4 regions of the Staphylococcus hyicus genome follow, and region 1 is predicted to be linked to each of the others. Evidence: a T-box and tRNA genes for the amino acid it is inferred to sense, from the RefSeq annotation. Region 1 holds a T-box; the other regions hold tRNA genes.
The links. A T-box is a leader RNA that pairs with one kind of tRNA and senses whether it is charged. The one in region 1 lies ahead of SHYC_RS06100 (valine--tRNA ligase), so its partner is inferred to be a tRNA-Val.
Positions count from the first base shown of each region.

Region 2: it encodes a tRNA-Val, which carries the amino acid that the T-box ahead of SHYC_RS06100 (valine--tRNA ligase) is inferred to sense. The anticodon was not compared.
Region 3: it encodes a tRNA-Val, which carries the amino acid that the T-box ahead of SHYC_RS06100 (valine--tRNA ligase) is inferred to sense. The anticodon was not compared.
Region 4: it encodes a tRNA-Val, which carries the amino acid that the T-box ahead of SHYC_RS06100 (valine--tRNA ligase) is inferred to sense. The anticodon was not compared.

Region 1 is NZ_CP008747.1:1,279,127-1,286,875, forward strand. Features, by position in the region: gene SHYC_RS06075 (uroporphyrinogen-III synthase) at 1-404, shown strand, start outside; gene hemB (porphobilinogen synthase) at 401-1,378, shown strand; gene hemL (glutamate-1-semialdehyde 2,1-aminomutase) at 1,394-2,680, shown strand; gene SHYC_RS06090 (AbrB family transcriptional regulator) at 2,903-3,979, shown strand; gene SHYC_RS06095 (DNA-3-methyladenine glycosylase I) at 4,039-4,590, opposite strand; T-box leader at 4,645-4,854, shown strand; gene SHYC_RS06100 (valine--tRNA ligase) at 4,899-7,529, shown strand; gene SHYC_RS06105 (bifunctional folylpolyglutamate synthase/dihydrofolate synthase) at 7,541-7,749, shown strand, end outside.
Region 2 is NZ_CP008747.1:2,278,297-2,286,045, forward strand. Features, by position in the region: rRNA gene SHYC_RS10815 (16S ribosomal RNA) at 1-480, opposite strand, end outside; rRNA gene rrf (5S ribosomal RNA) at 715-829, opposite strand; rRNA gene SHYC_RS10825 (23S ribosomal RNA) at 982-3,908, opposite strand; rRNA gene SHYC_RS10830 (16S ribosomal RNA) at 4,286-5,837, opposite strand; tRNA gene SHYC_RS10835 (tRNA-Ala) at 5,972-6,047, opposite strand; tRNA gene SHYC_RS10840 (tRNA-Pro) at 6,068-6,141, opposite strand; tRNA gene SHYC_RS10845 (tRNA-Arg) at 6,152-6,228, opposite strand; tRNA gene SHYC_RS10850 (tRNA-Leu) at 6,237-6,325, opposite strand; tRNA gene SHYC_RS10855 (tRNA-Gly) at 6,334-6,408, opposite strand; tRNA gene SHYC_RS10860 (tRNA-Lys) at 6,427-6,499, opposite strand; tRNA gene SHYC_RS10865 (tRNA-Thr) at 6,507-6,582, opposite strand; tRNA gene SHYC_RS10870 (tRNA-Val) at 6,587-6,662, opposite strand; rRNA gene rrf (5S ribosomal RNA) at 6,672-6,786, opposite strand; gene lysS (lysine--tRNA ligase) at 7,193-7,749, opposite strand, start outside.
Region 3 is NZ_CP008747.1:966,842-974,590, reverse strand. Features, by position in the region: gene SHYC_RS04585 (ABC transporter substrate-binding protein/permease) at 1-1,275, opposite strand, end outside; gene SHYC_RS04580 (PTS sugar transporter subunit IIC) at 1,416-2,474, opposite strand; tRNA gene SHYC_RS04575 (tRNA-Leu) at 2,648-2,731, opposite strand; tRNA gene SHYC_RS12200 (tRNA-Gly) at 2,771-2,845, opposite strand; tRNA gene SHYC_RS12195 (tRNA-Gly) at 2,869-2,943, opposite strand; tRNA gene SHYC_RS04565 (tRNA-Cys) at 2,960-3,034, opposite strand; tRNA gene SHYC_RS04560 (tRNA-Gln) at 3,043-3,114, opposite strand; tRNA gene SHYC_RS04555 (tRNA-His) at 3,131-3,203, opposite strand; tRNA gene SHYC_RS04550 (tRNA-Trp) at 3,206-3,279, opposite strand; tRNA gene SHYC_RS04545 (tRNA-Tyr) at 3,289-3,372, opposite strand; tRNA gene SHYC_RS04540 (tRNA-Thr) at 3,377-3,452, opposite strand; tRNA gene SHYC_RS04535 (tRNA-Phe) at 3,465-3,537, opposite strand; tRNA gene SHYC_RS04530 (tRNA-Asp) at 3,548-3,624, opposite strand; tRNA gene SHYC_RS04525 (tRNA-Met) at 3,635-3,708, opposite strand; tRNA gene SHYC_RS04520 (tRNA-Ser) at 3,731-3,823, opposite strand; tRNA gene SHYC_RS04515 (tRNA-Ile) at 3,833-3,906, opposite strand; tRNA gene SHYC_RS04510 (tRNA-Met) at 3,936-4,009, opposite strand; tRNA gene SHYC_RS04505 (tRNA-Ala) at 4,039-4,114, opposite strand; tRNA gene SHYC_RS04500 (tRNA-Pro) at 4,137-4,210, opposite strand; tRNA gene SHYC_RS04495 (tRNA-Arg) at 4,225-4,298, opposite strand; tRNA gene SHYC_RS04490 (tRNA-Leu) at 4,311-4,399, opposite strand; tRNA gene SHYC_RS04485 (tRNA-Gly) at 4,407-4,481, opposite strand; tRNA gene SHYC_RS04480 (tRNA-Leu) at 4,486-4,567, opposite strand; tRNA gene SHYC_RS04475 (tRNA-Lys) at 4,573-4,648, opposite strand; tRNA gene SHYC_RS04470 (tRNA-Thr) at 4,654-4,729, opposite strand; tRNA gene SHYC_RS04465 (tRNA-Val) at 4,738-4,813, opposite strand; rRNA gene rrf (5S ribosomal RNA) at 4,823-4,937, opposite strand; rRNA gene SHYC_RS04455 (23S ribosomal RNA) at 5,180-7,749, opposite strand, start outside.
Region 4 is NZ_CP008747.1:757,613-765,361, forward strand. Features, by position in the region: rRNA gene SHYC_RS03385 (16S ribosomal RNA) at 1-701, shown strand, start outside; rRNA gene SHYC_RS03390 (23S ribosomal RNA) at 1,082-4,008, shown strand; rRNA gene rrf (5S ribosomal RNA) at 4,251-4,365, shown strand; tRNA gene SHYC_RS03400 (tRNA-Asn) at 4,376-4,450, shown strand; tRNA gene SHYC_RS03405 (tRNA-Glu) at 4,452-4,523, shown strand; tRNA gene SHYC_RS03410 (tRNA-Val) at 4,533-4,608, shown strand; tRNA gene SHYC_RS03415 (tRNA-Tyr) at 4,628-4,711, shown strand; tRNA gene SHYC_RS03420 (tRNA-Gln) at 4,716-4,790, shown strand; tRNA gene SHYC_RS03425 (tRNA-Lys) at 4,794-4,866, shown strand; gene rocF (arginase) at 5,284-6,189, shown strand; gene cdaA (diadenylate cyclase CdaA) at 6,355-7,161, shown strand; gene SHYC_RS03440 (CdaR family protein) at 7,162-7,749, shown strand, end outside.

The sequences.
Region 1 (7,749 bases):
ATTCACAAGAGGGTTTCTTGAAAACGCATCCAATTCAAAAAGAGGATGTTGTACTTATGCCTTCAAGTATAAAAGCACGACCGTTATTAACAGATAGCCTTATTTCTCAAGGGATACAAGTAACGAAAATTGATTTATATGATATTCAAGTTGTACAGACGTCTGTCAACTGCGCTGTTCAAGCTATGAATGAAAATCAAATTGATGCTATAACTTTTGCCAGTTCATCTGCAGCGCATGCTTTTTTTAAAACAGCTCCACCAAAACGCACACATTTTTACTATGCCATTGGAGAACAAACGGCTAGGACGATTCAGCAATATGGTCATACTTGTATTAAAGCGGATCAACAGACTTTAGAAAGTCTAATTACTAAAATAATTGAAGAGAGGTCAAAAACATGAATTTTGATAGACATAGAAGATTACGCGTTTCATCAACAATGCGCTCTATAGTACGCGAAACACATTTACGTAAAGAAGATTTAATTTATCCTATCTTTGTCGTTGAAAAAGACGATGTAAAAAAAGAAATCACTTCTCTTCCCAATGTATACCAGATTAGTTTAAATCTATTGCATGAAGAAATTAAAGAAGCATATGACTTAGGTATTCGCGCATTTATATTTTTTGGCATACCGAATAAAAAAGATGCTTGTGGAACAGGGGCATTCATTGATGATGGTGTGATTCAAAAAGCAACACGTATTGCCAAAAAACAATATAATGATATTTTAGTGATTGCCGATACATGTTTATGTGAATATACAGATCATGGCCACTGTGGGTTAATTGATGACCATACACATGATGTAGATAATGATAAAACATTACCACTGCTAGTTAAGACTGCTATTTCTCAAGTGAAAGCAGGCGCAGATATTATCGCTCCAAGTAACATGATGGATGGGTTTGTTGCGGAAATTCGTAAAGGTTTAGATGAAGCGGGATATCAACATATTCCGATTATGAGTTATGGCATTAAATATGCTTCAAGTTTCTTTGGGCCATTTCGTGATGCAGCAGAATCTACACCGTCATTTGGTGATAGAAAAACGTATCAAATGGATCCAGCGAATCGCTTAGAGGCACTTCGCGAATTAGAAAGCGATCTTAAAGAAGGTGCGGATATGATGATTGTGAAACCTGCATTAAGTTATTTAGATATAATTCGAGATGTCCGAAATAATACGAACATTCCAGTAGTTGCATATAATGTGAGTGGTGAATACAGCATGACGAAAGCAGCTGCACTTAACGGTTGGATTGATGAAGAGAAAGTCGTAATGGAGCAAATGATTTCTATGAAGCGTGCAGGTGCGGATTTAATTATCACATATTTTGCGAAGGATTTATGTTATTACATTGATAAACAATAGGAGGATGTTGTCATGATGCGTTATGAAAAATCAACTCAAGCATTTGAAATTGCTGAAAAATTAATGCCTGGTGGTGTGAATAGTCCAGTGCGTGCTTTTAAAGCGGTGGACACACCTCCTTTATTTATGGAACGTGGTGAGGGAAGTAAAATATACGATATCGATGGTAATGAATATATCGATTACGTTTTAAGTTGGGGCCCTCTCATTTTGGGGCATAAGAACACTAAAGTTATTGATGCAATTCACAGTGTGGTTGACCGTGGTACGAGTTTTGGTGCTTCGACGTTAGAAGAAAATAAATTAGCACAACTTGTTATAGACCGTGTGCCTTCAATTGAAAAAGTTAGAATGGTCTCTTCAGGAACTGAGGCTACACTCGACACACTAAGACTTGCGCGTGGATATACTGGTAAAAATAAAATCCTCAAATTTGAAGGGAATTATCATGGACATAGTGATTCTTTACTTATTAAAGCAGGCTCAGGCGTTGCGACACTTGGATTACCAGACTCACCTGGTGTTCCTGAAGGTACAGCAAAAAATACGATAACTGTGCCGTATAATGATCTTGAAGCTGTGAAATATGCATTTGACCAATTCGGAGATGATATTGCAGCGATTATTGTCGAACCTGTCGCAGGAAATATGGGTGTTGTACCACCAGTTGAAGGGTTTCTACAAGGATTAAGAAAGATTACGCATGAAAATGACGCGCTACTAATCTTTGATGAAGTCATGACTGGATTTAGAGTGGGTTACCACTGTGCACAAGGCTATTTCAATGTAATTCCAGATTTAACATGCTTAGGTAAAGTGATAGGCGGAGGTCTTCCTGTAGGGGCATTTGGTGGTAAAAAAGAAATTATGAATCACATTGCGCCTAGTGGAGACATATATCAAGCAGGTACGTTATCAGGTAACCCATTAGCGATGACTAGTGGCTATATGACCCTGAGCCAGTTAACGCCTGAAAGTTACACATATTTCAATGAGTTAGGTGACTTATTAGAGGAAGGTCTTAAAACAACTTTTGCAAAATATAATGTGCCGATTGTCGTTAATCGAGCGGGATCTATGATTGGCTTCTTTTTAAATGAAGGTCCAGTGACTAACTTTAAACAAGCTAATGAAAGTAATTTAAAGTTATTTAGTGTTATGTATCGCGAGTTAGCAAAAGAAGGTATCTTTTTACCTCCTTCTCAATTTGAAGGTATGTTTTTATCTACTTCGCATACTAAAGCTGACATTCATAAGACAATAGAAGCCTTTGATACTGCTTTAAGTAGAATTATTAAGTAATATTAAAAAAATTAAAGTTTATATAAATGTGTTTTAATGGTAGGTTGCCGTGGCAATAATATGATTGGTTTTTCAGTGTGTGTCACTACAATAATACTTGTGCATCGTATGACAATGAATTTATAACACCTATAGCCAAAGCTATTGCAATGATGACGCATCGATTTACTTCTAACTACATCTAAATGGAAAACTCACACTTTTTTATTGGCGGTGTTAATAATGAAAAGCACATATTTAAGGCATAATTTTATCTTGTTTGCGCTTGCAATCGTATGTAGTTTTCTCTTATATTTTCTTAATATCATGCTACCATGGATGTTTGGTCCTATCATTGCAAGCATTATTTCAGTTCGACTTCTAAAACTTAATGTAAAATGGCCGTGGATTTTAAGTGAACTAGGCTTAATTATATTAGGCGTTCAAATCGGCAGTGCGTTTACTTCTAAAGTCATCAATGATATTAAATATGATTGGTTTTCAATTATTTTAGTGACGTTTCTCCTTTTATTTTTAGCTTTGGTTGTTTCAATTGGTTTCAAAAAAATTGCGAAAGTAAATACGGAAACAGCGTTGCTTAGTGTTATACCCGGCGCTTTAAGTCAAATGCTTGTCATGGCTGATGAGAATAAAAAGGCAGATATTTTAGTGGTGAGTTTGACACAAACATCACGCATTATTTTTGTTGTGATTTTAGTACCTCTTATCTCTTTCTTTTTTAAACATGAGCCGTCAAGGGCAAGTGAACACAATGAACGCCTTACTGAAGTACTCAACATAGAGGATTTGCTCATTCTTATTGCGGGCATTGCAATTGTGTATTTTTTAATGAAATGGATAAAATTCCCGACTAAAATGTTATTGGCACCAATCGTTGTGTTAATCATTTGGAATATATCTACTGGTCGAGCGTTTACTGTAGATTATCCAATCATTGCAATGGCGCAAATGATGTATATGATACGTATTGGCATACAAATTTCGCATTTGATTGATCGCTTAAAAGGAAGAGTGGCCGTCGCAGTTGCCTATCAAAATATATGTTTGATTTTAGGTGCATTTTTGATGGTTTTAGCAATAAAATCATTTAATAGCGCATCCATTAATGAACTGTTTTTAAGTGCAGCACCAGGGGGTATGAGCCAGATCGTGTTAATTGCCTTAGAAACAGGTGGTGACGTCGCAATGATATCGAGTTATCATATCTTTAGAATATTTTTTATTCTATTCATAATTGCGCCACTCATTCATTATTATTTGGAATATCGGTTGAAAGATAAGACAGAAAATCAAAATTAATATAGAAGCAGTATATAGATTGGCTATGAGATGGCAATGCTATTTACTGCTTTATTGATTTATGTTCTATAAGGGCAATCAATGAGGTGGCTATTATACATGCCACAAGCCTCCATAAAAGAAAATATGGTGACAGGACCGATAAACTTAAAGCCAAATTGTTTTAAATCATGTGTGAGTTTTCTAGCGGTTGCATTTACAGTTATCCGTTCATCTGGATTCTGATACTTGAAATCAATAGGTGTATGATTAACATAAGACCATATAAAATCACTGAAAGACCCATATTGTTGTTCAATTTGGATAAATTCTTTTGCTTGCGCGATGATGGCTTCCAATTTTTTTCTATGATGAATGATATTAGGAAAGGTCATGAGCGCATCGACATCACTTTCGGTCATTTTTGCTATTTTGTAAGGATCAAATTGATAAAATGCTTGTTGATATGCTTCTTTTTTCTTTAAAATGGTAAGCCAAGAGAGGCCGGCATGTTGCGATTCTAATGCTAAAAGTTCAAATAATGCTTGACTATCATACATAGGTTTGCCCCAAACTCGATTATGGTATGCGATATAGTCAGGGTCTTTGGTACCGAATGCGCATCGATTCATAAAAATCACTCCAATTATTGACTTCATAATGATTTCAGTATACTATAAATATGAATTAAATATTAGTTTGGGAAGAGTAGGTAAGTCGCTTTTTTAAGAGAGTGCATGGTGCTGTGAATGCATAAAAGTCTTATTGAAGGTAGCCCACTTGAACTTTAACTGAACTGATTGAGTAAGTTAAAGCGTCTCATGAGCGTTAATCATTAGAGTGCAATAGTGTGAACTATTGAAAATAGGTGGTACCACGGAACATCCGTCCTATATTAGGACAGATGTTCTTTTTTATTTTTTACGGAGGGATTAAAATTATGGAAATGCAACCTAAATATCATCCGCAAGAAGTTGAAGCGGGACGTTATCAAAAGTGGTTAGATCAATCACTTTTCAAACCTACAGGAGATGAAACAAAACCCACATATACGATTGTTATTCCACCACCAAACGTGACAGGTAAGTTACACCTGGGTCATGCTTGGGATACGACGTTACAAGATATTTTAACACGCATGAAACGTATGCAAGGATATGACACATTGTACTTGCCAGGAATGGATCACGCTGGTATAGCTACACAAGCGAAAGTCGAAGCAAAAATGAAGGAAGAAGGTATTTCTCGTCATGATATCGGTCGAGAGAAATTTCTTGAAAAAGCTTGGGATTGGAAAGAGGAATATGCAGATTTTATTCGACAACAATGGGCGAAACTTGGCTTAGGGCTAGATTATTCACGTGAACGATTTACATTAGATGAAGGATTAAGTAAAGCTGTTCGTAAAGTCTTCGTTGATATGTACAATAAAGGTTTAATTTATCGTGGAGAGCGTATCATTAACTGGGACCCAGAAGCACGCACTGCACTATCTGATATTGAAGTTGTGCATGAGGATGTTAATGGTAAATTTTATCATTTTAAATATCCATTTGTTGATGGTGATGGGTATATTGAAATTGCAACAACACGTCCTGAAACAATGTTAGGTGATACTGCAATTGTAGTGAATCCTGAAGATGAACGCTACAAAGCTATAATTGGTAAAAAAGTCATCTTGCCACGTGTAGGTCGTGAATTACCTATTATCGCAGACAGTTATGTCGATAAAGACTTTGGTAGTGGTGCAATGAAAGTGACGCCTGCACATGATCCAAACGATTTTGAAATTGGAAATCGTCATGAATTAGAACGTATTGTCGTTATGGACGAATCCGGTCATATGAATGACAATGCAGGAGAATATGCGGGACTTGAACGCTTTGAATGTCGAAAAAAACTTGTATCAGATTTAGAAGCAGAAGGGCTTGTCATTAAAATTGAAGATCATGTGCATTCTGTAGGCCATTCTGAACGTACAGGAGCGGTCGTTGAACCTTATCTATCAACACAATGGTTTGTTAAAATGGCACCTTTGGCACAACAAGCATTAGATAATCAAAAAGGCGATGGCCGAATTGAATTTGTACCAGCCCGTTTTGAAAAAACTTTTAATCGATGGATGGAAGAAATTAGAGATTGGACAATTTCTCGCCAATTATGGTGGGGGCACCAAATTCCAGCCTGGTACCATAATGAAACAGGTGAGATTTATGTTGGTGAACAAGCACCAGAAGATGTCGAAAATTGGACACAAGATGAGGATGTTTTAGATACATGGTTCTCAAGTGCATTATGGCCATTTTCAACATTAGGTTGGCCAGAAGAAGATGCGAAAGACTTGAAACGATACTATCCAACAAATGTGCTGGTGACAGGATATGACATTATTTTCTTCTGGGTTGCACGGATGATTTTCCAAGGTTTAGAGTTTACAGGTCAAAAACCATTCGACGATGTATTATTACATGGTTTAGTCCGTGCTGAAGATGGCAGAAAAATGAGTAAGTCACTTGGTAACGGTGTCGATCCAATGGATGTTATTGACGAGTATGGTGCAGATAGTTTGAGATATTTCTTAGCTACAGGTTCTTCTCCAGGTCACGATTTACGTTATTCAACAGAAAAAGTAGAATCTGTTTGGAATTTTATTAATAAAATTTGGAATGCAGCCCGTTTTAGTTTAATGAATATCGGGGACAATTTTAAATTTGAAGATATTGATTTATCTCAGGACCTATCTGTAGCGGATCAATGGATTCTTACGCGTTTAAACGAAACAATTGAAACTGTAACGCAATTGAGTGATAAATACGAATTTGGTGAAGTAGGTCGAGTGCTATACAACTTTATTTGGGATGAATTCTGTGACTGGTATATTGAAATGAGTAAAATACCAATGAACAGCGACGATGAAAACCAAAAGAATGTGACGCGATCAGTTCTTAGTTACACGCTTGACCGTATGATGCGATTACTTCATCCATTTATGCCATTTGTGACTGAACATATTTGGCAAAACCTTCCGCATAAAGGGGAGTCTATAGTTACGACTGAATGGCCAACAGTTAATAGCGCGTTGATATTTACAGAAAGTAAGCAAGTAATGCAACAACTTGTTGAAATAATTAAATCAGTGCGTCAATCACGTTTAGAGGTTAATACGCCATTATCTAAAGCGATTCCAATTAAAGTTCAAGCTAAAAATGAGGCGATAAAAGCGTTGTTGATTGAAAACCAACATTATTTAGAACGTTTTTGTAACCCAAGTGAATTAGATATTAGTACAAATATTACAATTCCTGAAAAAGCGATGACGTCTGTCGTAAGTGCGGGTGAAGTCATTCTGCCTTTAGAAGGTTTAATTGATATGGAAAAAGAAATCGCTAGGCTTGAAAAAGAACTTGAAAAATGGCAAAAAGAATTGGACCGTGTAAATAAAAAATTAGCAAATGAGAACTTTGTGAAAAAAGCACCAGAAAAAGTCATTAATGAAGAACGTGCTAAAAAAGCACAATATCAAGAAAAATTCGACGGTGTTCAATCTAGAATCGAACAACTAAAGGCTTAGGAGTTTAAAGTATGAATTATCTAGATAGTTTATATTGGATACATGAACGGACTAAATTCGGCATTAAACCTGGTGTCAAGCGTATGGAATGGATGTTGGATCGTTTAAATCATCCAGAACGTCATATTAAAGCTATCCACGTCGGAGGAACCAATGGAAAGGGCTCCACTGTAGCATATCTTCGTACAGCTCTTGTTAATAATGACTATCAAGTCGGTAC
Region 2 (7,749 bases), 1.0 Mb from region 1:
GCACAGTTACTTACACATATGTTCTTCCCTAACAACAGAGCTTTACGATCCGAAGACCTTCATCACTCACGCGGCGTTGCTCCGTCAGGCTTTCGCCCATTGCGGAAGATTCCCTACTGCTGCCTCCCGTAGGAGTCTGGACCGTGTCTCAGTTCCAGTGTGGCCGATCACCCTCTCAGGTCGGCTACGTATCGTCGCCTTGGTAAGCCGTTACCTTACCAACTAGCTAATACGGCGCGGGTCCATCTATAAGTGACAGCAAGACCGTCTTTCACTGTTGAACCATGCGGTTCAACATGTTATCCGGCATTAGCCCCGGTTTCCCGGAGTTATTCCAGTCTTATAGGTAGGTTACCCACGTGTTACTCACCCGTCCGCCGCTAACGTCAAAGGAGCAAGCTCCTCATCTGTTCGCTCGACTTGCATGTATTAGGCACGCCGCCAGCGTTCATCCTGAGCCAGGATCAAACTCTCCATAAAAGAAGTAAGCTTGATATAGCTCGTTGATTGCTTAAGCCAATCACTCTTGAAAGTACGTTACGTACTCAAAATTATTGGAATTAACGTTGACATATTGTCATTCAGTTTTCAATGTTCATGTGTCAGTTCTTTTGACCCGACAAGAATTAATTATACAGACTTTCAAAGCGAAAGTCAACGCTTTTATTCAATTTTTCCAAAGAAAAAATGACCGCTAGGTCATGATAAAAGCTTGCTTGGCAACGTCCTACTCTCGCGGAACGTAAGTCCGACTACCATCGGCGCTAAAGAGCTTAACTTCTGTGTTCGGCATGGGAACAGGTGTGGCCTCTTTGCTATTGTCACCAAACAATGTTTTACTTCGTGTCAAACGTTCGCATTTGTAAAATACGAGATGTCTCAAACATTCGCATTCGAACATGTCACTTCGTAAAATGAATGATTATACATTCAAAACTAGATAGTAAGTATTGTTTCACAAGCATCACCTTATGAACTAAATTGATTAAGTCTTCGATCGATTAGTATTCGTCAGCTCCACGTATCGCTACGCTTCCACCTCGAACCTATTAACCTCATCATCTTTGAGGGATCTTATAACCGAAGTTGGGAAATCTCATCTTGAGGGGGGCTTCATGCTTAGATGCTTTCAGCACTTATCCCGTCCATACATAGCTACCCAGCTATGCCGTTGGCACGACAACTGGTACACCAGAGGTATGTCCATCCCGGTCCTCTCGTACTAAGGACAGCTCCTCTCAAATTTCCTACGCCCACGACGGATAGGGACCGAACTGTCTCACGACGTTCTGAACCCAGCTCGCGTACCGCTTTAATGGGCGAACAGCCCAACCCTTGGGACCGACTACAGCCCCAGGATGCGATGAGCCGACATCGAGGTGCCAAACCTCCCCGTCGATGTGAACTCTTGGGGGAGATAAGCCTGTTATCCCCGGGGTAGCTTTTATCCGTTGAGCGATGGCCCTTCCATGCGGAACCACCGGATCACTAAGTCCGTCTTTCGACCCTGCTCGACTTGTAGGTCTCGCAGTCAAGCTCCCTTATGCCTTTACACTCTATGAATGATTTCCAACCATTCTGAGGGAACCTTTGAGCGCCTCCGTTACTCTTTAGGAGGCGACCGCCCCAGTCAAACTGCCCGCCTGACACTGTCTCCCAACTCGATAAGAGTTGCGGGTTAGAAATCCAATACAATTAGGGTAGTATCCCACCAATGCCTCCACGTAAGCTAGCGCTCACGCTTCTAAGGCTCCTACCTATCCTGTACAAACTGTACCGAATTTCAATATCAGGCTACAGTAAAGCTCCACGGGGTCTTTCCGTCCTGTCGCGGGTAACCGGCATCTTCACCGGTACTATGATTTCACCGAGTCTCTCGTTGAGACAGTGCCCAAATCGTTACGCCTTTCGTGCGGGTCGGAACTTACCCGACAAGGAATTTCGCTACCTTAGGACCGTTATAGTTACGGCCGCCGTTTACTGGGGCTTCGATTCGTAGCTTCGCTAATGCTAACCACTCCTCTTAACCTTCCAGCACCGGGCAGGCGTCAGCCCCTATACGTCACCTTACGGTTTAGCAGAGACCTGTGTTTTTGATAAACAGTCGCTTGGGCCTATTCACTGCGGCTCTTCGAAGCGTGAACCTCAAAGAGCACCCCTTCTCCCGAAGTTACGGGGTCATTTTGCCGAGTTCCTTAACGAGAGTTCGCTCGCTCACCTTAGAATTCTCATCTTGACTACCTGTGTCGGTTTGCGGTACGGGCACCAATCTTCTAGCTAGAGGCTTTTCTTGGCAGTGTGAAATCAACGACTCGAAGAAAACATGTTTCTTCTCCCCATCACAGCTTGACCTTAATGAGTGCCGGATTTGCCTAACACTCAGTCTTACTGCTTAGACGTGCACTCCAACAGCACGCTTCGCCTATCCTACTGCGTCCCCCCATCGCTTAAAACGAATCATGGTGGTACAGGAATATCAACCTGTTATCCATCGCCTACGCCTGTCGGCCTCAGCTTAGGACCCGACTAACCCAGAGCGGACGAGCCTTCCTCTGGAAACCTTAGTCAATCGGTGGACGGGATTCTCACCCGTCTTTCGCTACTCACACCGGCATTCTCACTTCTAAGCGCTCCACATGTCCTTGCGATCATGCTTCAACGCCCTTAGAACGCTCTCCTACCATTGTCCTAAAGGACAATCCACAGCTTCGGTAATATGTTTAGCCCCGGTACATTTTCGGCGCAGTGTCACTCGACTAGTGAGCTATTACGCACTCTTTAAATGATGGCTGCTTCTAAGCCAACATCCTAGTTGTCTGGGCAACGCCACATCCTTTTCCACTTAACATATATTTTGGGACCTTAGCTGGTGGTCTGGGCTGTTTCCCTTTCGAACACGGACCTTATCACCCATGTTCTGACTCCCAAGTTAAATTATTTGGCATTCGGAGTTTGTCTGAATTCGGTAACCCGAGAGGGGCCCCTCGTCCAAACAGTGCTCTACCTCCAATAATCATCACTTGAGGCTAGCCCTAAAGCTATTTCGGAGAGAACCAGCTATCTCCAAGTTCGATTGGAATTTCTCCGCTACCCTCAGTTCATCCGCTCACTTTTCAACGTAAGTCGGTTCGGTCCTCCATTCAGTGTTACCTGAACTTCAACCTGACCAAGGGTAGATCACCTGGTTTCGGGTCTACGACCAAATACTCATTCGCCCTATTCAGACTCGCTTTCGCTACGGCTCCACATTTTCTGCTTAACCTTGCATCAGATCGTAACTCGCCGGTTCATTCTACAAAAGGCACGCCATCACCCATTAACGGGCTCTGACTACTTGTAAGCACACGGTTTCAAGTTCTCTTTCACTCCCCTTCCGGGGTACTTTTCACCTTTCCCTCACGGTACTGGTTCACTATCGGTCACTAGAGAGTATTTAGCCTTGGGAGATGGTCCTCCCAGATTCCGACGGAATTTCACGTGCTCCGCCGTACTCAGGATCCACTCAGGAGGGTATACGTTTTCGACTACAGGATTATTACCTTCTATGATTAACCTTTCCAGGTTATTCGTCTAACATATTCCTTTGTAACTCCGTACAGAGTGTCCTACAACCCCAACAAGCAAGCTTGTTGGTTTGGGCTCTTCCCGTTTCGCTCGCCGCTACTCAGGGAATCGATTTTTCTTTCTCTTCCTCCGGGTACTAAGATGTTTCAGTTCTCCGGGTCTACCTTCTCACATGCTATGTATTCACATGCGGATAACACGACATAACTCGTGCTGGGTTCCCCCATTCGGAAATCTCTGGATCACAGCTTACTTACAGCTCCCCAAAGCATATCGTCGTTAGTAACGTCCTTCATCGGCTTCTAGTGCCAAGGCATCCACCGTGCGCCCTTAATAACTTAATCTTTATGATGTTTTGGCAATCGTTTGCATTCGGCTTCATCGCGGCACAAATCACTCAGTTGCTTACGGAAGTAAGCGCCTTCGCTCTTGTTTGCGATTCATAGACTGACAAACGTTTTCAAAACATCTGTCATCCGAAGTAAACATTAACCAACATCCACCAGTTATTAATTATTGTGAGTCGTCTGTCGACGACTAGCGATAATTTTTTGTTTCAAGCTTTTCGCTTGTCACTCGGTTTTGCTTGGTAAAATCTATACTTACTTATCTAGTTTTCAATGTACAATGTTGAATCCTCAAAATGAGCATTCAAAACTGAATACAATATGTCTCCGTTATTCCGTATCGCCTAAGGCGATATTCCGTATATTATCCTTAGAAAGGAGGTGATCCAGCCGCACCTTCCGATACGGCTACCTTGTTACGACTTCACCCCAATCATTTGTCCCACCTTCGACGGCTAGCTCCAAAATGGTTACTCCACCGGCTTCGGGTGTTACAAACTCTCGTGGTGTGACGGGCGGTGTGTACAAGACCCGGGAACGTATTCACCGTAGCATGCTGATCTACGATTACTAGCGATTCCAGCTTCATGTAGTCGAGTTGCAGACTACAATCCGAACTGAGAACAACTTTATGGGATTTGCTTGACCTCGCGGTTTTGCTGCCCTTTGTATTGTCCATTGTAGCACGTGTGTAGCCCAAATCATAAGGGGCATGATGATTTGACGTCATCCCCACCTTCCTCCGGTTTGTCACCGGCAGTCAACTTAGAGTGCCCAACTTAATGATGGCAACTAAGCTTAAGGGTTGCGCTCGTTGCGGGACTTAACCCAACATCTCACGACACGAGCTGACGACAACCATGCACCACCTGTCATTTTGTCCTCCGAAGAGGAAAACTCTATCTCTAGAGCGATCAAAAGATGTCAAGATTTGGTAAGGTTCTTCGCGTTGCTTCGAATTAAACCACATGCTCCACCGCTTGTGCGGGTCCCCGTCAATTCCTTTGAGTTTCAGTCTTGCGACCGTACTCCCCAGGCGGAGTGCTTAATGCGTTAGCTGCAGCACTAAGGGGCGGAAACCCCCTAACACTTAGCACTCATCGTTTACGGCGTGGACTACCAGGGTATCTAATCCTGTTTGATCCCCACGCTTTCGCACCTCAGCGTCAGTTGCAGACCAGAAAGCCGCCTTCGCCACTGGTGTTCCTCCATATCTCTGCGCATTTCACCGCTACACATGGAATTCCACTTTCCTCTTCTGCACTCAAGTTTTCCAGTTTCCAATGACCCTCCACGGTTGAGCCGTGGGCTTTCACATCAGACTTAAAAAACCGCCTACGCGCGCTTTACGCCCAATAATTCCGGATAACGCTTGCCACCTACGTATTACCGCGGCTGCTGGCACGTAGTTAGCCGTGGCTTTCTGGTTAGGTACCGTCAAGATGTGCACAGTTACTTACACATATGTTCTTCCCTAACAACAGAGCTTTACGATCCGAAGACCTTCATCACTCACGCGGCGTTGCTCCGTCAGGCTTTCGCCCATTGCGGAAGATTCCCTACTGCTGCCTCCCGTAGGAGTCTGGACCGTGTCTCAGTTCCAGTGTGGCCGATCACCCTCTCAGGTCGGCTACGTATCGTCGCCTTGGTAAGCCGTTACCTTACCAACTAGCTAATACGGCGCGGGTCCATCTATAAGTGACAGCAAGACCGTCTTTCACTGTTGAACCATGCGGTTCAACATGTTATCCGGCATTAGCCCCGGTTTCCCGGAGTTATTCCAGTCTTATAGGTAGGTTACCCACGTGTTACTCACCCGTCCGCCGCTAACGTCAAAGGAGCAAGCTCCTCATCTGTTCGCTCGACTTGCATGTATTAGGCACGCCGCCAGCGTTCATCCTGAGCCAGGATCAAACTCTCCATAAAAGAAGTAAGCTTGATATAGCTCGTTGATTGCTTAAGCCAATCACTCTTGAAAGTACGTTACGTACTCAAAATTATTGGAATTAACGTTGACATATTGTCATTCAGTTTTCAATGTTCATGATTTTAAATAAAAATGGTGGAGACTAGCGGGATCGAACCGCTGACCTCCTGCGTGCAAAGCAGGCGCTCTCCCAGCTGAGCTAAGCCCCCATAAAGGTATTTCTAAGAAGTCGGGAAGACAGGATTTGAACCTGCGACCCCTTGGTCCCAAACCAAGTGCTCTACCAAGCTGAGCTACTTCCCGTTATTAAAAATGGCGCGCCCGATAGGAGTCGAACCCATAACCTCTTGATCCGTAGTCAAACGCTCTATCCAATTGAGCTACGGGCGCTATTAAAATGGTGCCGAGGACCGGAATCGAACCGGTACGGTGATCTCTCACCGCAGGATTTTAAGTCCTGTGCGTCTGCCAGTTCCGCCACCCCGGCAAAAATAATGGAGCAGAAGACGGGATTCGAACCCGCGACCCCAACCTTGGCAAGGTTGTATTCTACCGCTGAACTACTTCTGCTCAATAGTATTCGAATGATGAGCCATAGAGGATTCGAACCTCTGACCCTCTGATTAAAAGTCAGATGCTCTACCAACTGAGCTAATGGCTCATATAAATGGTGCCGGCCAGAGGACTTGAACCCCCAACCTACTGATTACAAGTCAGTTGCTCTACCAATTGAGCTAGGCCGGCTAAATGGTGGAGAATGACGGGTTCGAACCGCCGACCCTCTGCTTGTAAGGCAGATGCTCTCCCAGCTGAGCTAATTCTCCAAAATAATTGCCTGGCAACGTCCTACTCTCGCGGAACGTAAGTCCGACTACCATCGGCGCTAAAGAGCTTAACTTCTGTGTTCGGCATGGGAACAGGTGTGACCTCTTTGCCATTGTCACCAGACAACGTTTTATTGTGTAGCTCATGTCGGCTACCTTTTTATAATACACAGTTTGCAAACACTTTTCAATAGTTAATTTTACACTTTCTTAAAGTTTTTTACAAACATTTTACTTTGTGTTGTCGCTTGTTTCGGCGACTTTTATATATTACATAATTTAAAGGTTAGTGTCAACACTTTAACAGCATTTTTTCAAAAACTTTTTCAACCATTTGTATAGGTGACATTTCAACGCTTTAACGTGCTCACTTTGAAATATTCTAAAGGGTTTCAATTAAAATATCAAGTGTTTTTTTAATGTTTATGTAAAAAACTTAATACAGCATTCATACATAAAAATAGTGACATGGTTTGTATGTCCACGTGTCTAAAGTGGCATACATTTAACCATGTCACACTATGTTTGTATTATTTTTGACGCATATAAGGGAATAATAGCACGTCACGAATAGATGGAGAATTCGTAAGCAACATCACTAATCGGTCAATACCGATACCTAACCCGCCAGTTGGTGGCATACCATATTCTAATGCCTCAATGAAATCATCGTCCATCTCATGCGCTTCATCATTACCTTGAGCTTTTTCGACAAGTTGCGCTTCAAAACGTTGACGTTGGTCGATTGGATCATTCAATTCTGTGAATGCATTCGCATGTTCACGACCCACAATAAACAATTCGAAACGATCTGTAAAACGTGGATCTTCTGGATTTTTCTTCGCTAATGGAGAGATTTCAATCGGATGACCATAAATAAACGTTGGTTGAATTAACGTTTCTTCTACTTTTTGTTCAAAGAATTCGTTTAAAATATGTCCGTATTTCATATTCTTGTCGACTTCAATGCCATGTTCTTTAGCTAAAGCATGTGCTTCTTCATCCGTTTTCACATCAAAGAAGTTAACACCTGTCGCTTCTTTAACTGCATCTACGATATGCAAACGGCGCCATTTTGGTTCTAATT
Region 3 (7,749 bases), 310 kb from region 1:
CTTAATTACTGTTACGAATTCATTACCTAATGCAGGCAAAATATTTTTAATTGCTTGAGGCATAATGACACTCTTCATCGTTTGAGCATAATTTAAACCTAAACTACGTGATGCTTCCATCTGACCTTTATCGACTGCATTAATACCAGCACGGATAATTTCAGCAATGTATGCTGAGCAATTAATGACTAATGCGATTGCCCCACATATAAAGGCAGAAATGTCTAAGCCTAAAACAGCAGTTGTACCAAAATATACAAGAAAGACTTGAACTAATAATGGTGTTCCTCTAATAAATTCAATATACGCTGAAGCAAACCATTTTAACGGTTTAATAGAACCAATTTTCATTAATGCAAATAATGCACCAAAAACTGCCCCGAATACTACACCGATCAATGAAATTAAAATCGTATTTGTTAAACCTGTAACAAAAAAGTTTCCATATTTTGTAAAAAAGTTCCCTTCATCTTTCATAGCGTCTGCAGCTTTGTCTTCAAATTGAGAAATTAAATTCTTTTCGTCCACTTCTTTAATCGTGCGATTCACCTTATTTAATAACTCAGGTGAATTTTTAGGTACTGCAATCGCAGTTTCCCTCTTAGAATCAGCAAAAGAGGCTTTAGAAAAAGTTAAGTCATCATTTTGTTTTAAATAAGCAGTCCCTACAGCACTATCTAGCACAATAGCATCCAATTTATTACTTTTAAGAGACAATATAACTTCTGGAACACGTGTGAGCGATTGTACCTCCGCATCTTGAATTTCAGAACGTGCTAGCTCTTCTTGTGTAGTCTGTTTTTGTGCTCCAATTCGTTTTCCTTTTAAATCATCTAACGTTTGATATTTCTTTTGATCTTTTTTCCGTATAATTACTTTTTGATCAACAACCATATAAGAATTAGAAAAATCCACTTCTTGTTTACGTTCATCTGTTGGCGTCATACCAGAAATAATGAGATCAATTTTTCCAGTCTTAAGCGCCCCTAGGAGACTATCAAATTGCATATTCACTATTTTTAGTTTTACCCCATTATCATCCGCAATTTTCTTAGCTAGTTCTATATCAATACCGGCATATTCACGTTGACCATTCACTGTTCTTTCAAACTCCATGGGCGCGTAATCAGCTGACAAACCAACACGCAATTCCCCTCTCGCTTTAATTTTATTCCATTGATCATTTTGCGATGCTTGTGATTCTGGAATCAACATCGTTGCGAATAACACCATGATGATAATGACAACAGTGATGCACTTCCCTAAGTATTTCATTGAATAACCTCCCTTTAAATAATATTCATTATTATACATTTATGTGTAAGTTTATGCAATGAAAATTTAAAAAAAGAGATAACGCTTTTTTAACGTTATCCCTAAATATAGTTAGGTTCTAAATATTAAATAAAGATATTTTATTGTTTTGGTATTTCAAAACGATAAATATCATCAGAATAACCTGGTATCCATTTTTTACACACTTGATGTACGAGAAATCCTAAGGTAAAAGGAACAATTAAATAACCAAAAGTTAATAATAAAATATTCATTACTGGATCACCTGTCATACGTGAGAACGCATTAAGCGGACCGACTAAACCAGTATAGCCAAATCCTGCAGACATAGGTGTTCCTTTAATACCTATTAAATATGTGAGTGTCCCAGTGATTGCACCATTAATAGCTAAAGGAACCATAATTATGGGATGCTTTAAATAAACTGGAATCATCATTTTAGCAGCACCAATAAACAGTACGATATTAACACCTAATTTATTAACACCTAATGAGCCAAATATGAATGTTACACATGCAGCAACAATCCCCATATTACCAGCACCACTGCCAAGACCATCTAATGAAATTGCAGTGGCAATGGCTACAACTGAAATTGGTGTAACCATGAGCAATGCAAATGTCATAGAAATAAGAATACACATCATTAAAGGATTTAAATCAGTAAATGATTGAACCATAGCACCTATAGCTTGAGTGACTTTACGCACATGTGGTAAAACTGTTAATCCTACAACACCACTAAGTACAGGAATTAAAACAGGTAAAATTATCATCTCAAGTGAACCAAATTTATCTTTTAAAATTAAAAATAAAAAACAAGCTAATATCACTACTAAAATAATATTAATGATATCACCAATACCTTGAAGAAAAATTTGGCCATTTTTATATTGAATTGCACCTGATCCTAACATCGCGGATATGCCAGTTATCACAACACCAGGACCCGAAAATTTAAACGCATGAGCAGCCAGTGCGCCAATAATAAAAGCCATAAATGATTGTATTATTAATACAAGTTGATACATCAGTTCTAATGTAGGTTGACCTTCTTTAAAAAACTTCAAAAATTCCCCTAGTAAGGCATTAGGCAGCAATGCAATGACGACACCCGCACCAACAGCATTAAGAATATTCGTAAAAAATTGCTTTTTTTCTTGATTTGATTTTGGCAATGTTGCCCCTCCTAAAAAATTAATATATCCATCATAATATATTCAAAGTCTCTTCACAATCACAAGTGTACTATTTCTCTATATTAATTGTAGAATTCCACACCATTAACAAACATATAAAATAAAAGGCGAATAAAAAAAGCCGCAGTAGCTGCGACTTTTAAATAATGGAATACCGGTGGTCGGGGTCGAACCGACACGTCTGTAAAGACACAGGATTTTGAGTCCCGCGCGTCTGCCAATTCCGCCACACCGGCAATGTACAAAAAAACTCCCATTTCTTTGGAAGCAAATTTTGGAGCGGAAGATAGGATTTACACCTATACCTCTTTCCGGGAAGGAAAGTGTTCTGAGAGTTGAACTACTCCCGCATGTTTGATAATTATAAATATTATGGAGCGGAAGACAGGATTTACACCTGTACCTCTTTCCGGGAAGGAAAGTGTTCTGAGAGTTGAACTACTCCCGCATAGTTAGAATTAAAATGGAGGCGGCAACCGGATTTGAACCGGTGAATAGAGGTTTTGCAGACCTCGGCCTTACCACTTGGCTATGCCGCCAAAAGGAACTGGGCTAGCTGGATTCGAACCAGCGAGTGACGGAGTCAAAGTCCGTTGCCTTACCGCTTGGCTATAGCCCATTAATTTAAAATAAAGGGCGGCTGATGGGAATCGAACCCACGAATGTCGGAACCACAATCCGATGCGTTAACCACTTCGCCACAGCCGCCATGGCAGGGGCAGTAGGAATCGAACCCACATCAAAGGTTTTGGAGACCTCTATTCTACCGTTGAACTATGCCCCTATGCATATATGGTGGAGGGGGGCAGATTCGAACTGCCGAACCCGAAGGAGCGGATTTACAGTCCGCCGCGTTTAGCCACTTCGCTACCCCTCCATCATGGTGCCGGCCAGAGGACTTGAACCCCCAACCTACTGATTACAAGTCAGTTGCTCTACCAATTGAGCTAGGCCGGCAAAATAAAAAAGTGGTTCAGGACGGAATCGAACCGCCGACACAAGGATTTTCAGTCCTTTGCTCTACCGACTGAGCTACTGAACCATTTTTTAAATGGCGGTCCCGACGGGAATCGAACCCGCGATCTCCTGCGTGACAGGCAGGCGTGTTAAACCGCTCCACTACGGGACCTAAAAAAATATTGCGGGAGGCGGATTTGAACCACCGACCTTCGGGTTATGAGCCCGACGAGCTACCGAACTGCTCCATCCCGCGTTAATAGAAATGTAAATACAAATGGCGGAGGAAGAGGGATTCGAACCCCCGCGAGCCGTTAAGCCCCTGTCGGTTTTCAAGACCGATCCCTTCAGCCGGACTTGGGTATTCCTCCAAAATTATATGGACCTTGCAGGACTCGAACCTGCGACCGAACGGTTATGAGCCGTTAGCTCTAACCAACTGAGCTAAAGGTCCGAATAATCATTTCTATCAACTAGTAATAGTGGCGGCGGAGGGGATCGAACCCCCGACCTCACGGGTATGAACCGTACGCTCTAGCCAGCTGAGCTACGCCGCCGTAAAAAGTTGGTTGATATTAATTTTAAATGGTGGAGACTAGCGGGATCGAACCGCTGACCTCCTGCGTGCAAAGCAGGCGCTCTCCCAGCTGAGCTAAGCCCCCATATAAGTATTATGATAAGAAGTCGGGAAGACAGGATTTGAACCTGCGACCCCTTGGTCCCAAACCAAGTGCTCTACCAAGCTGAGCTACTTCCCGTAAAGCTATGGTAGCGCGCCCGATAGGAGTCGAACCCATAACCTTTTGATCCGTAGTCAAACGCTCTATCCAATTGAGCTACGGGCGCATATTTAAATCATGGTGCCGAGGACCGGAATCGAACCGGTACGGTGATCTCTCACCGCAGGATTTTAAGTCCTGTGCGTCTGCCAGTTCCGCCACCCCGGCAAAATAATGGAGCAGAAGACGGGATTCGAACCCGCGACCCCAACCTTGGCAAGGTTGTATTCTACCGCTGAACTACTTCTGCTAAATGCGGGTGAAGGGAGTCGAACCCCCACGCCGTAAGGCGCTAGATCCTAAGTCTAGTGCGTCTGCCAATTCCGCCACACCCGCATAAATGGTGAGCCATAGAGGATTCGAACCTCTGACCCTCTGATTAAAAGTCAGATGCTCTACCAACTGAGCTAATGGCTCTCACATGGTGCCGGCCAGAGGACTTGAACCCCCAACCTACTGATTACAAGTCAGTTGCTCTACCAATTGAGCTAGGCCGGCTATTAAAATGGTGGAGAATGACGGGTTCGAACCGCCGACCCTCTGCTTGTAAGGCAGATGCTCTCCCAGCTGAGCTAATTCTCCAATATGTATGCTTGGCAACGTCCTACTCTCGCGGAACGTAAGTCCGACTACCATCGGCGCTAAAGAGCTTAACTTCTGTGTTCGGCATGGGAACAGGTGTGGCCTCTTTGCTATTGTCACCAAACAATGTTTTACTTCGTGTCAAACGTTCGCATTCGTCTTCATCGCTACGTCATCACTCAGTTGTTTACGGTAAGTAAACGCCTTCGATCTTTCTTGCGATTCATAGACTTCAAACGTTTTCACTTCGTAAAATACGGTGTGTTAAACGTTCGTATTCGAACATGTCACTTCGTAAAATGAATGATTATACATTCAAAACTAGATAGTAAGTATTGTTTCACAAGCATCACCTTATGAACTAAATTGATTAAGTCTTCGATCGATTAGTATTCGTCAGCTCCACGTATCGCTACGCTTCCACCTCGAACCTATTAACCTCATCATCTCTGAGGGATCTTATAACCGAAGTTGGGAAATCTCATCTTGAGGGGGGCTTCATGCTTAGATGCTTTCAGCACTTATCCCGTCCATACATAGCTACCCAGCTATGCCGTTGGCACGACAACTGGTACACCAGAGGTATGTCCATCCCGGTCCTCTCGTACTAAGGACAGCTCCTCTCAAATTTCCTACGCCCACGACGGATAGGGACCGAACTGTCTCACGACGTTCTGAACCCAGCTCGCGTACCGCTTTAATGGGCGAACAGCCCAACCCTTGGGACCGACTACAGCCCCAGGATGCGATGAGCCGACATCGAGGTGCCAAACCTCCCCGTCGATGTGAACTCTTGGGGGAGATAAGCCTGTTATCCCCGGGGTAGCTTTTATCCGTTGAGCGATGGCCCTTCCATGCGGAACCACCGGATCACTAAGTCCGTCTTTCGACCCTGCTCGACTTGTAGGTCTCGCAGTCAAGCTCCCTTATGCCTTTACACTCTATGAATGATTTCCAACCATTCTGAGGGAACCTTTGAGCGCCTCCGTTACTCTTTAGGAGGCGACCGCCCCAGTCAAACTGCCCGCCTGACACTGTCTCCCAACTCGATAAGAGTTGCGGGTTAGAAATCCAATACAATTAGGGTAGTATCCCACCAATGCCTCCACGTAAGCTAGCGCTCACGCTTCTAAGGCTCCTACCTATCCTGTACAAACTGTACCGAATTTCAATATCAGGCTACAGTAAAGCTCCACGGGGTCTTTCCGTCCTGTCGCGGGTAACCGGCATCTTCACCGGTACTATGATTTCACCGAGTCTCTCGTTGAGACAGTGCCCAAATCGTTACGCCTTTCGTGCGGGTCGGAACTTACCCGACAAGGAATTTCGCTACCTTAGGACCGTTATAGTTACGGCCGCCGTTTACTGGGGCTTCGATTCGTAGCTTCGCTAATGCTAACCACTCCTCTTAACCTTCCAGCACCGGGCAGGCGTCAGCCCCTATACGTCACCTTACGGTTTAGCAGAGACCTGTGTTTTTGATAAACAGTCGCTTGGGCCTATTCACTGCGGCTCTTCGAAGCGTGAACCTCAAAGAGCACCCCTTCTCCCGAAGTTACGGGGTCATTTTGCCGAGTTCCTTAACGAGAGTTCGCTCGCTCACCTTAGAATTCTCATCTTGACTACCTGTGTCGGTTTGCGGTACGGGCACCAATCTTCTAGCTAGAGGCTTTTCTTGGCAGTGTGAAATCAACGACTCGAAGAAAACATGTTTCTTCTCCCCATCACAGCTTGACCTTAATGAGTGCCGGATTTGCCTAACACTCAGTCTTACTGCTTAGACGTGCACTCCAACAGCACGCTTCGCCTATCCTACTGCGTCCCCCCATCGCTTAAAACGAATCATGGTGGTACAGGAATATCAACCTGTTATCCATCGCCTACGCCTGTCGGCCTCAGCTTAGGACCCGACTAACCCAGAGCGGACGAGCCTTCCTCTGGAAACCTTAGTCAATCGGTGGACGGGATTCTCACCCGTCTTTCGCTACTCACACCGGCATTCTCACTTCTAAGCGCTCCACATGTCCTTGCGATCATGCTTCAACGCCCTTAGAACGCTCTCCTACCATTGTCCTAAAGGACAATCCACAGCTTCGGTAATATGTTTAGCCCCGGTACATTTTCGGCGCAGTGTCACTCGACTAGTGAGCTATTACGCACTCTTTAAATGATGGCTGCTTCTAAGCCAACATCCTAGTTGTCTGGGCAACGCCACATCCTTTTCCACTTAACATATATTTTGGGACCTTAGCTGGTGGTCTGGGCTGTTTCCCTTTCGAACACGGACCTTATCACCCATGTTCTGACTCCCAAGTTAAATTATTTGGCATTCGGAGTTTGTCTGAATTCGGTAACCCGAGAGGGGCCCCTCGTCCAAACAGTGCTCTACCTCCAATAATCATCACTTGAGGCTAGCCCTAAAGCTATTTCGGAGAGAACCAGCTATCTCCAAGTTCGATTGGAATTTCTCCGCTACCCTCAGTTCATCCGCTCACTTTTCAACGTAAGTCGGTTCGGTCCTCCATTCAGTGTTACCTGAACTTCAACCTGACCAAGGGTAGATCACCTGGTTTCGGGTCTACGACCAAATACTCATTCGCCCTATTCAGACTCGCTTTCGCTACGGCTCCACATTTTCTGCTTAACCTTGCATCAGATCGTAACTCGCCGGTTCATTCTACAAAAGGCACGCCATCACCCATTAACGGGCTCTGACTACTTGTAAGCACACGGTTTCAAGTTCTCTTTCACTCCCCTTCCGGGGTACTTTTCACCTTTCCCTCACGGTACTGGTTCACTATCGGTCACTAGAGAGTATTTAGCCTTGGGAGATGGTCCTCCCAGATTCCGACGGAATTTCACGTGCTCCGCCGTACTCAGGATCCACTCAGGAGGGTATATGTTTTCGACTACAGGATTATTACCTTCTATGATTA
Region 4 (7,749 bases), 520 kb from region 1:
CGCCCCTTAGTGCTGCAGCTAACGCATTAAGCACTCCGCCTGGGGAGTACGGTCGCAAGACTGAAACTCAAAGGAATTGACGGGGACCCGCACAAGCGGTGGAGCATGTGGTTTAATTCGAAGCAACGCGAAGAACCTTACCAAATCTTGACATCTTTTGATCGCTCTAGAGATAGAGTTTTCCTCTTCGGAGGACAAAATGACAGGTGGTGCATGGTTGTCGTCAGCTCGTGTCGTGAGATGTTGGGTTAAGTCCCGCAACGAGCGCAACCCTTAAGCTTAGTTGCCATCATTAAGTTGGGCACTCTAAGTTGACTGCCGGTGACAAACCGGAGGAAGGTGGGGATGACGTCAAATCATCATGCCCCTTATGATTTGGGCTACACACGTGCTACAATGGACAATACAAAGGGCAGCAAAACCGCGAGGTCAAGCAAATCCCATAAAGTTGTTCTCAGTTCGGATTGTAGTCTGCAACTCGACTACATGAAGCTGGAATCGCTAGTAATCGTAGATCAGCATGCTACGGTGAATACGTTCCCGGGTCTTGTACACACCGCCCGTCACACCACGAGAGTTTGTAACACCCGAAGCCGGTGGAGTAACCATTTTGGAGCTAGCCGTCGAAGGTGGGACAAATGATTGGGGTGAAGTCGTAACAAGGTAGCCGTATCGGAAGGTGCGGCTGGATCACCTCCTTTCTAAGGATAATATACGGAATATCGCCTTAGGCGATACGGAATAACGAAGACATATTGTATTCAGTTTTGAATGCTCATTTTGAGGATTCAACATTGTACATTGAAAACTAGATAAGTAAGTATAGATTTTACCAAGCAAAACCGAGTGACAAGCGAAAAGCTTGAAACAAAAAATTATCGCTAGTCGTCGACAGACGACTCACAATAATTAATAACTGGTGGATGGTAAGTAGTGCATATGTTATAGATACGATAAACGTGAATTGAAAGCGTTTGTCAGTCTATGAATCACAAACAAGAGCGAAGGCGCTTACTTTTGTAAGTAACTGAGCGATTTGTGCCGTGATGAAGCAGAATGCGAACGCTTATCAACACGCTTAGATTAAGTTATTAAGGGCGCACGGTGGATGCCTTGGCACTAGAAGCCGATGAAGGACGTTACTAACGACGATATGCTTTGGGGAGCTGTAAGTAAGCTGTGATCCAGAGATTTCCGAATGGGGGAACCCAGCACGAGTTATGTCGTGTTATCCGCATGTGAATACATAGCATGTGAGAAGGTAGACCCGGAGAACTGAAACATCTTAGTACCCGGAGGAAGAGAAAGAAAAATCGATTCCCTGAGTAGCGGCGAGCGAAACGGGAAGAGCCCAAACCAACAAGCTTGCTTGTTGGGGTTGTAGGACACTCTGTACGGAGTTACAAAGGAATATGTTAGACGAATAACCTGGAAAGGTTAATCATAGAAGGTAATAATCCTGTAGTCGAAAACGTATACCCTCCTGAGTGGATCCTGAGTACGGCGGAGCACGTGAAATTCCGTCGGAATCTGGGAGGACCATCTCCCAAGGCTAAATACTCTCTAGTGACCGATAGTGAACCAGTACCGTGAGGGAAAGGTGAAAAGTACCCCGGAAGGGGAGTGAAAGAGAACTTGAAACCGTGTGCTTACAAGTAGTCAGAGCCCGTTAATGGGTGATGGCGTGCCTTTTGTAGAATGAACCGGCGAGTTACGATCTGATGCAAGGTTAAGCAGAAAATGTGGAGCCGTAGCGAAAGCGAGTCTGAATAGGGCGAATGAGTATTTGGTCGTAGACCCGAAACCAGGTGATCTACCCTTGGTCAGGTTGAAGTTCAGGTAACACTGAATGGAGGACCGAACCGACTTACGTTGAAAAGTGAGCGGATGAACTGAGGGTAGCGGAGAAATTCCAATCGAACTTGGAGATAGCTGGTTCTCTCCGAAATAGCTTTAGGGCTAGCCTCAAGTGATGATTATTGGAGGTAGAGCACTGTTTGGACGAGGGGCCCCTCTCGGGTTACCGAATTCAGACAAACTCCGAATGCCAAATAATTTAACTTGGGAGTCAGAACATGGGTGATAAGGTCCGTGTTCGAAAGGGAAACAGCCCAGACCACCAGCTAAGGTCCCAAAATATATGTTAAGTGGAAAAGGATGTGGCGTTGCCCAGACAACTAGGATGTTGGCTTAGAAGCAGCCATCATTTAAAGAGTGCGTAATAGCTCACTAGTCGAGTGACACTGCGCCGAAAATGTACCGGGGCTAAACATATTACCGAAGCTGTGGATTGTCCTTTAGGACAATGGTAGGAGAGCGTTCTAAGGGCGTTGAAGCATGATCGCAAGGACATGTGGAGCGCTTAGAAGTGAGAATGCCGGTGTGAGTAGCGAAAGACGGGTGAGAATCCCGTCCACCGATTGACTAAGGTTTCCAGAGGAAGGCTCGTCCGCTCTGGGTTAGTCGGGTCCTAAGCTGAGGCCGACAGGCGTAGGCGATGGATAACAGGTTGATATTCCTGTACCACCATGATTCGTTTTAAGCGATGGGGGGACGCAGTAGGATAGGCGAAGCGTGCTGTTGGAGTGCACGTCTAAGCAGTAAGACTGAGTGTTAGGCAAATCCGGCACTCATTAAGGTCAAGCTGTGATGGGGAGAAGAAACATGTTTTCTTCGAGTCGTTGATTTCACACTGCCAAGAAAAGCCTCTAGCTAGAAGATTGGTGCCCGTACCGCAAACCGACACAGGTAGTCAAGATGAGAATTCTAAGGTGAGCGAGCGAACTCTCGTTAAGGAACTCGGCAAAATGACCCCGTAACTTCGGGAGAAGGGGTGCTCTTTGAGGTTCACGCTTCGAAGAGCCGCAGTGAATAGGCCCAAGCGACTGTTTATCAAAAACACAGGTCTCTGCTAAACCGTAAGGTGACGTATAGGGGCTGACGCCTGCCCGGTGCTGGAAGGTTAAGAGGAGTGGTTAGCATTAGCGAAGCTACGAATCGAAGCCCCAGTAAACGGCGGCCGTAACTATAACGGTCCTAAGGTAGCGAAATTCCTTGTCGGGTAAGTTCCGACCCGCACGAAAGGCGTAACGATTTGGGCACTGTCTCAACGAGAGACTCGGTGAAATCATAGTACCGGTGAAGATGCCGGTTACCCGCGACAGGACGGAAAGACCCCGTGGAGCTTTACTGTAGCCTGATATTGAAATTCGGTACAGTTTGTACAGGATAGGTAGGAGCCTTAGAAGCGTGAGCGCTAGCTTACGTGGAGGCATTGGTGGGATACTACCCTAATTGTATTGGATTTCTAACCCGCAACTCTTATCGAGTTGGGAGACAGTGTCAGGCGGGCAGTTTGACTGGGGCGGTCGCCTCCTAAAGAGTAACGGAGGCGCTCAAAGGTTCCCTCAGAATGGTTGGAAATCATTCATAGAGTGTAAAGGCATAAGGGAGCTTGACTGCGAGACCTACAAGTCGAGCAGGGTCGAAAGACGGACTTAGTGATCCGGTGGTTCCGCATGGAAGGGCCATCGCTCAACGGATAAAAGCTACCCCGGGGATAACAGGCTTATCTCCCCCAAGAGTTCACATCGACGGGGAGGTTTGGCACCTCGATGTCGGCTCATCGCATCCTGGGGCTGTAGTCGGTCCCAAGGGTTGGGCTGTTCGCCCATTAAAGCGGTACGCGAGCTGGGTTCAGAACGTCGTGAGACAGTTCGGTCCCTATCCGTCGTGGGCGTAGGAAATTTGAGAGGAGCTGTCCTTAGTACGAGAGGACCGGGATGGACATACCTCTGGTGTACCAGTTGTCGTGCCAACGGCATAGCTGGGTAGCTATGTATGGACGGGATAAGTGCTGAAAGCATCTAAGCATGAACCCCCCCTCAAGATGAGATTTCCCAACTTCGGTTATAAGATCCCTCAGAGATGATGAGGTTAATAGGTTCGAGGTGGAAGCGTAGCGATACGTGGAGCTGACGAATACTAATCGATCGAAGACTTAATCAATTTAGTTCATAAGGTGATGCTTGTGAAACAATACTTACTATCTAGTTTTGAATGTATAATCATTCATTTTACGAAGTGACATGTTCGAATACGAACGTTTAACACACCGTATTTTACGAAGTGAAAACGTTTGAAGTCTATGAATCGCAAGAAAGATCGAAGGCGTTTACTTACCGTAAACAACTGAGTGATGACGTAGCGATGAAGACGAATGCGAACGTTTGACACGAAGTAAAACATTGTTTGGTGACAATAGCAAAGAGGCCACACCTGTTCCCATGCCGAACACAGAAGTTAAGCTCTTTAGCGCCGATGGTAGTCGGACTTACGTTCCGCGAGAGTAGGACGTTGCCAAGCATAACATTAATCCACAGTAGCTCAGTGGTAGAGCTATCGGCTGTTAACCGATCGGTCGTAGGTTCGAGTCCTACCTGTGGAGCCATGGCCCCTTGGTCAAGCGGTTAAGACACCGCCCTTTCACGGCGGTAACACGGGTTCGAGTCCCGTAGGGGTCATTATTATATGGAGAATTAGCTCAGCTGGGAGAGCATCTGCCTTACAAGCAGAGGGTCGGCGGTTCGAACCCGTCATTCTCCACCATTTTTTGAAAAGCATATCTGGAGGGGTAGCGAAGTGGCTAAACGCGGCGGACTGTAAATCCGCTCCTTCGGGTTCGGCAGTTCGAATCTGCCCCCCTCCACCATTAATGGGCTATAGCCAAGCGGTAAGGCAACGGACTTTGACTCCGTCACTCGCTGGTTCGAATCCAGCTAGCCCAGCCATATGAGCCATTAGCTCAGTTGGTAGAGCATCTGACTTTTAATCAGAGGGTCAGAGGTTCGAATCCTCTATGGCTCACTTATTGACCTTATCTTGAGATGAGGTCTTTTTTTATTGTTTCTAAATGTTTAACGGTTGGTATGCTTATGTACCAACTGTTTTTCTTTGGAGTTATTAATTGGATTGACAGCATCATTTATTGGGTAACATTTGTAAAACTAAACTCTCTATACAGGATTTTATATTTATTAAATGTTAATGAATAAAAATATTCTGTATAAATTCAGTCGTTTTTATACATAATTAAAATACTTTTATACTTTTGGGTAAATAATCATTCATAATTCGTTATATCAATAAATCGAAGATGCTTTGAAGGTCAATGATTGCGCTTGATTAACCGTTTATGAAGTTTTATGATGGGCATAAGGTTGTGTTGATCTACATGGGGGAAGATACAATACGATCAATAATTTTTGAAGGGGTTATACATATATGAATAAAGTGATAGAAATTATTGGTGCACCTACAACATTTGGTCAAAAAAAACTGGGGGTTAATTTTGGACCTGATGCAATTCGTTATGCTGGTGCAGTTGCTCGTTTAAAACGCATTGGTCATACCGTAATTGACAGCGGTAATGTAGATACACCACCAGTTGATTTAGAAAAATTTCAATCAAAACAGCCTGGGCTACAAAATTATGATGAAATTCTCACATTTTCAAATCATTTGAAAGATAAAGTTTCTGAAAGTATTCAAAATCATCATTTTCCAGTGATTCTTGGCGGCGATCATTCATTAGCAATTGGTTCAATTTCAGGAGTCAGTGAAAATTATAAAGAATTAGGCATTATTTGGTATGATGCACATGGAGATTTAAACCTTCCAGAAGAATCACCATCTGGAAATGTTCATGGTATGCCGCTTCGAATATTGGCTGGTGAAGGCGAGGATGGTTTAGTACAACTCGGTGGCTTTGCGCCCAAAGTGAAACCAGAAAATATTGTTCTAATTGGTATGCGTGATTTAGATTATGGTGAACGTGAATATATTAAAAAGCATGATATTAAAACTTATACTATGGCAGAAATAGATGAAATGGGAATCAAAGCAGTTATTTCAGAAACAATTGATTATTTGAAAGACCGCACAGATGGTGTGCATCTTTCATTAGATGTAGATGCTTTAGACCCAGAAGAAACACCAGGAACAGGGACTAAAGTGTTAGGCGGACTTACATATAGAGAGAGTCATTTCGCGTTAGAGCAACTTCAAAAATCTGGATTAATTACATCTATGGATCTAGTTGAAGTAAATCCTTTATTAGATGAAGGTAATAAAACGGCAGAACAGGCTGTGGCATTATTGGGTTCATTTTTTGGAGAAAGTTTGTTATAACTTAATAAATAGTGACTTAAAATCATGGTGATGTTGATATTTTGAAGTTAACGTTATCATGATTTTTTTTATAGAAATTTGGTAGAACATTATTTTGGGATATGACAGTGACTAGTTTGCTTGGTATAATATGGGATATGGGAATAGATTACCGGAGGAGATGCTATGCAAATTTCTAACCTCTTTCAAAACTTGAGTACGCTTGAGGTCATTACTGGTATTCTAGATTTATTAATTGTATGGTACGTCATTTACCTACTCATCACTGTTTTTAAAGGAACTAAAGCAATACAGTTGTTAAAGGGAATTTTATTTATATTGGTAGGTAAAGGTATCAGTGAATATTTACAGTTGACGACGACTTCAAGACTATTTGATTTAGTCATGCAATGGGGGTTCCTTGCAATAATTGTTATTTTTCAACCTGAGATTAGACGTGCGTTAGAACAGCTTGGAAGAGGGAGTTTGTTCAAACGATATGCGATGACATCTTCAGTAGAAGTGCCAAAACTTGTTGAATCAGTTTCTAAATCTGTTCAATACATGGCAAAACGACGTATTGGTGCTTTAATTGTTTTTGAAAAAGAGACCGGATTACAAGATTACATAGAAACAGGTATTCCGATGCACTCTGATATTTCACAAGAGTTATTAATCAATGTGTTTATTCCAAATACACCATTACATGATGGAGCGATGATCATTCAAGGCGACAAAATTGCGACTGCAGCAAGTTATTTACCTTTGTCAGATAGTCCTAAAATAGCTAAAAGTTTAGGAACAAGACATCGTGCAGCAGTGGGTATTTCGGAGGTCTCCGATGCTTTTACAGTGATTGTATCAGAAGAAACAGGATCTATTTCTGTGACATTTGATGGAAAATTACGTAAAGATATCTCAATTGAAGCATTTGAAGAACTTTTAACTGAACATTGGTTTGGATCACATTTTTCAAAGAAAGGCGTGAATTAAATGTTTGAATCTAAATGGGGACTTCGATTTTTTGCATTTATACTCGCGTTATTACTTTTCCTTTCTGTAAATAATGTGTTTGGTGAATCTTTTAATACGGATCGCATTTCAAATGATGGCAATAAAACAATTAAAAATGTACCTGTTGAGGTTATTAATAATAATAAAAATCTATATGTATCAGGTGCGCCAGACAGTGTAGATGTTGAATTGAGCGGTCCACAGTCTAAAATTTTGCAAGCTCAAAAAATTGAAGATTATAAAGTAACATTAGACGTCTCTGATGCGAGTCCAGGAGAGCATACCGTTGACTTTCAAGTGCGTGGTTTAGATAAAGATATCAATTATCGTGTCTATCCGAAAGAGGCATCACTATCAATTGAAAAGAAAGAAAGTAGAATGATTACTGTAGAACCAAACACAAGTCCATATGCAGTGGATCCAAACTATAAAATTAAAGATGAATCAGTGTCACCAAGAACTGTAAAAGTTGTAGGCGGCAAAGAACAACTTGATCGAATCGCTTTTGCAAAGGCAAGTTACACGAATGATAATGGCATCTCTGAAAAAACAACTGGACAGGCAAAA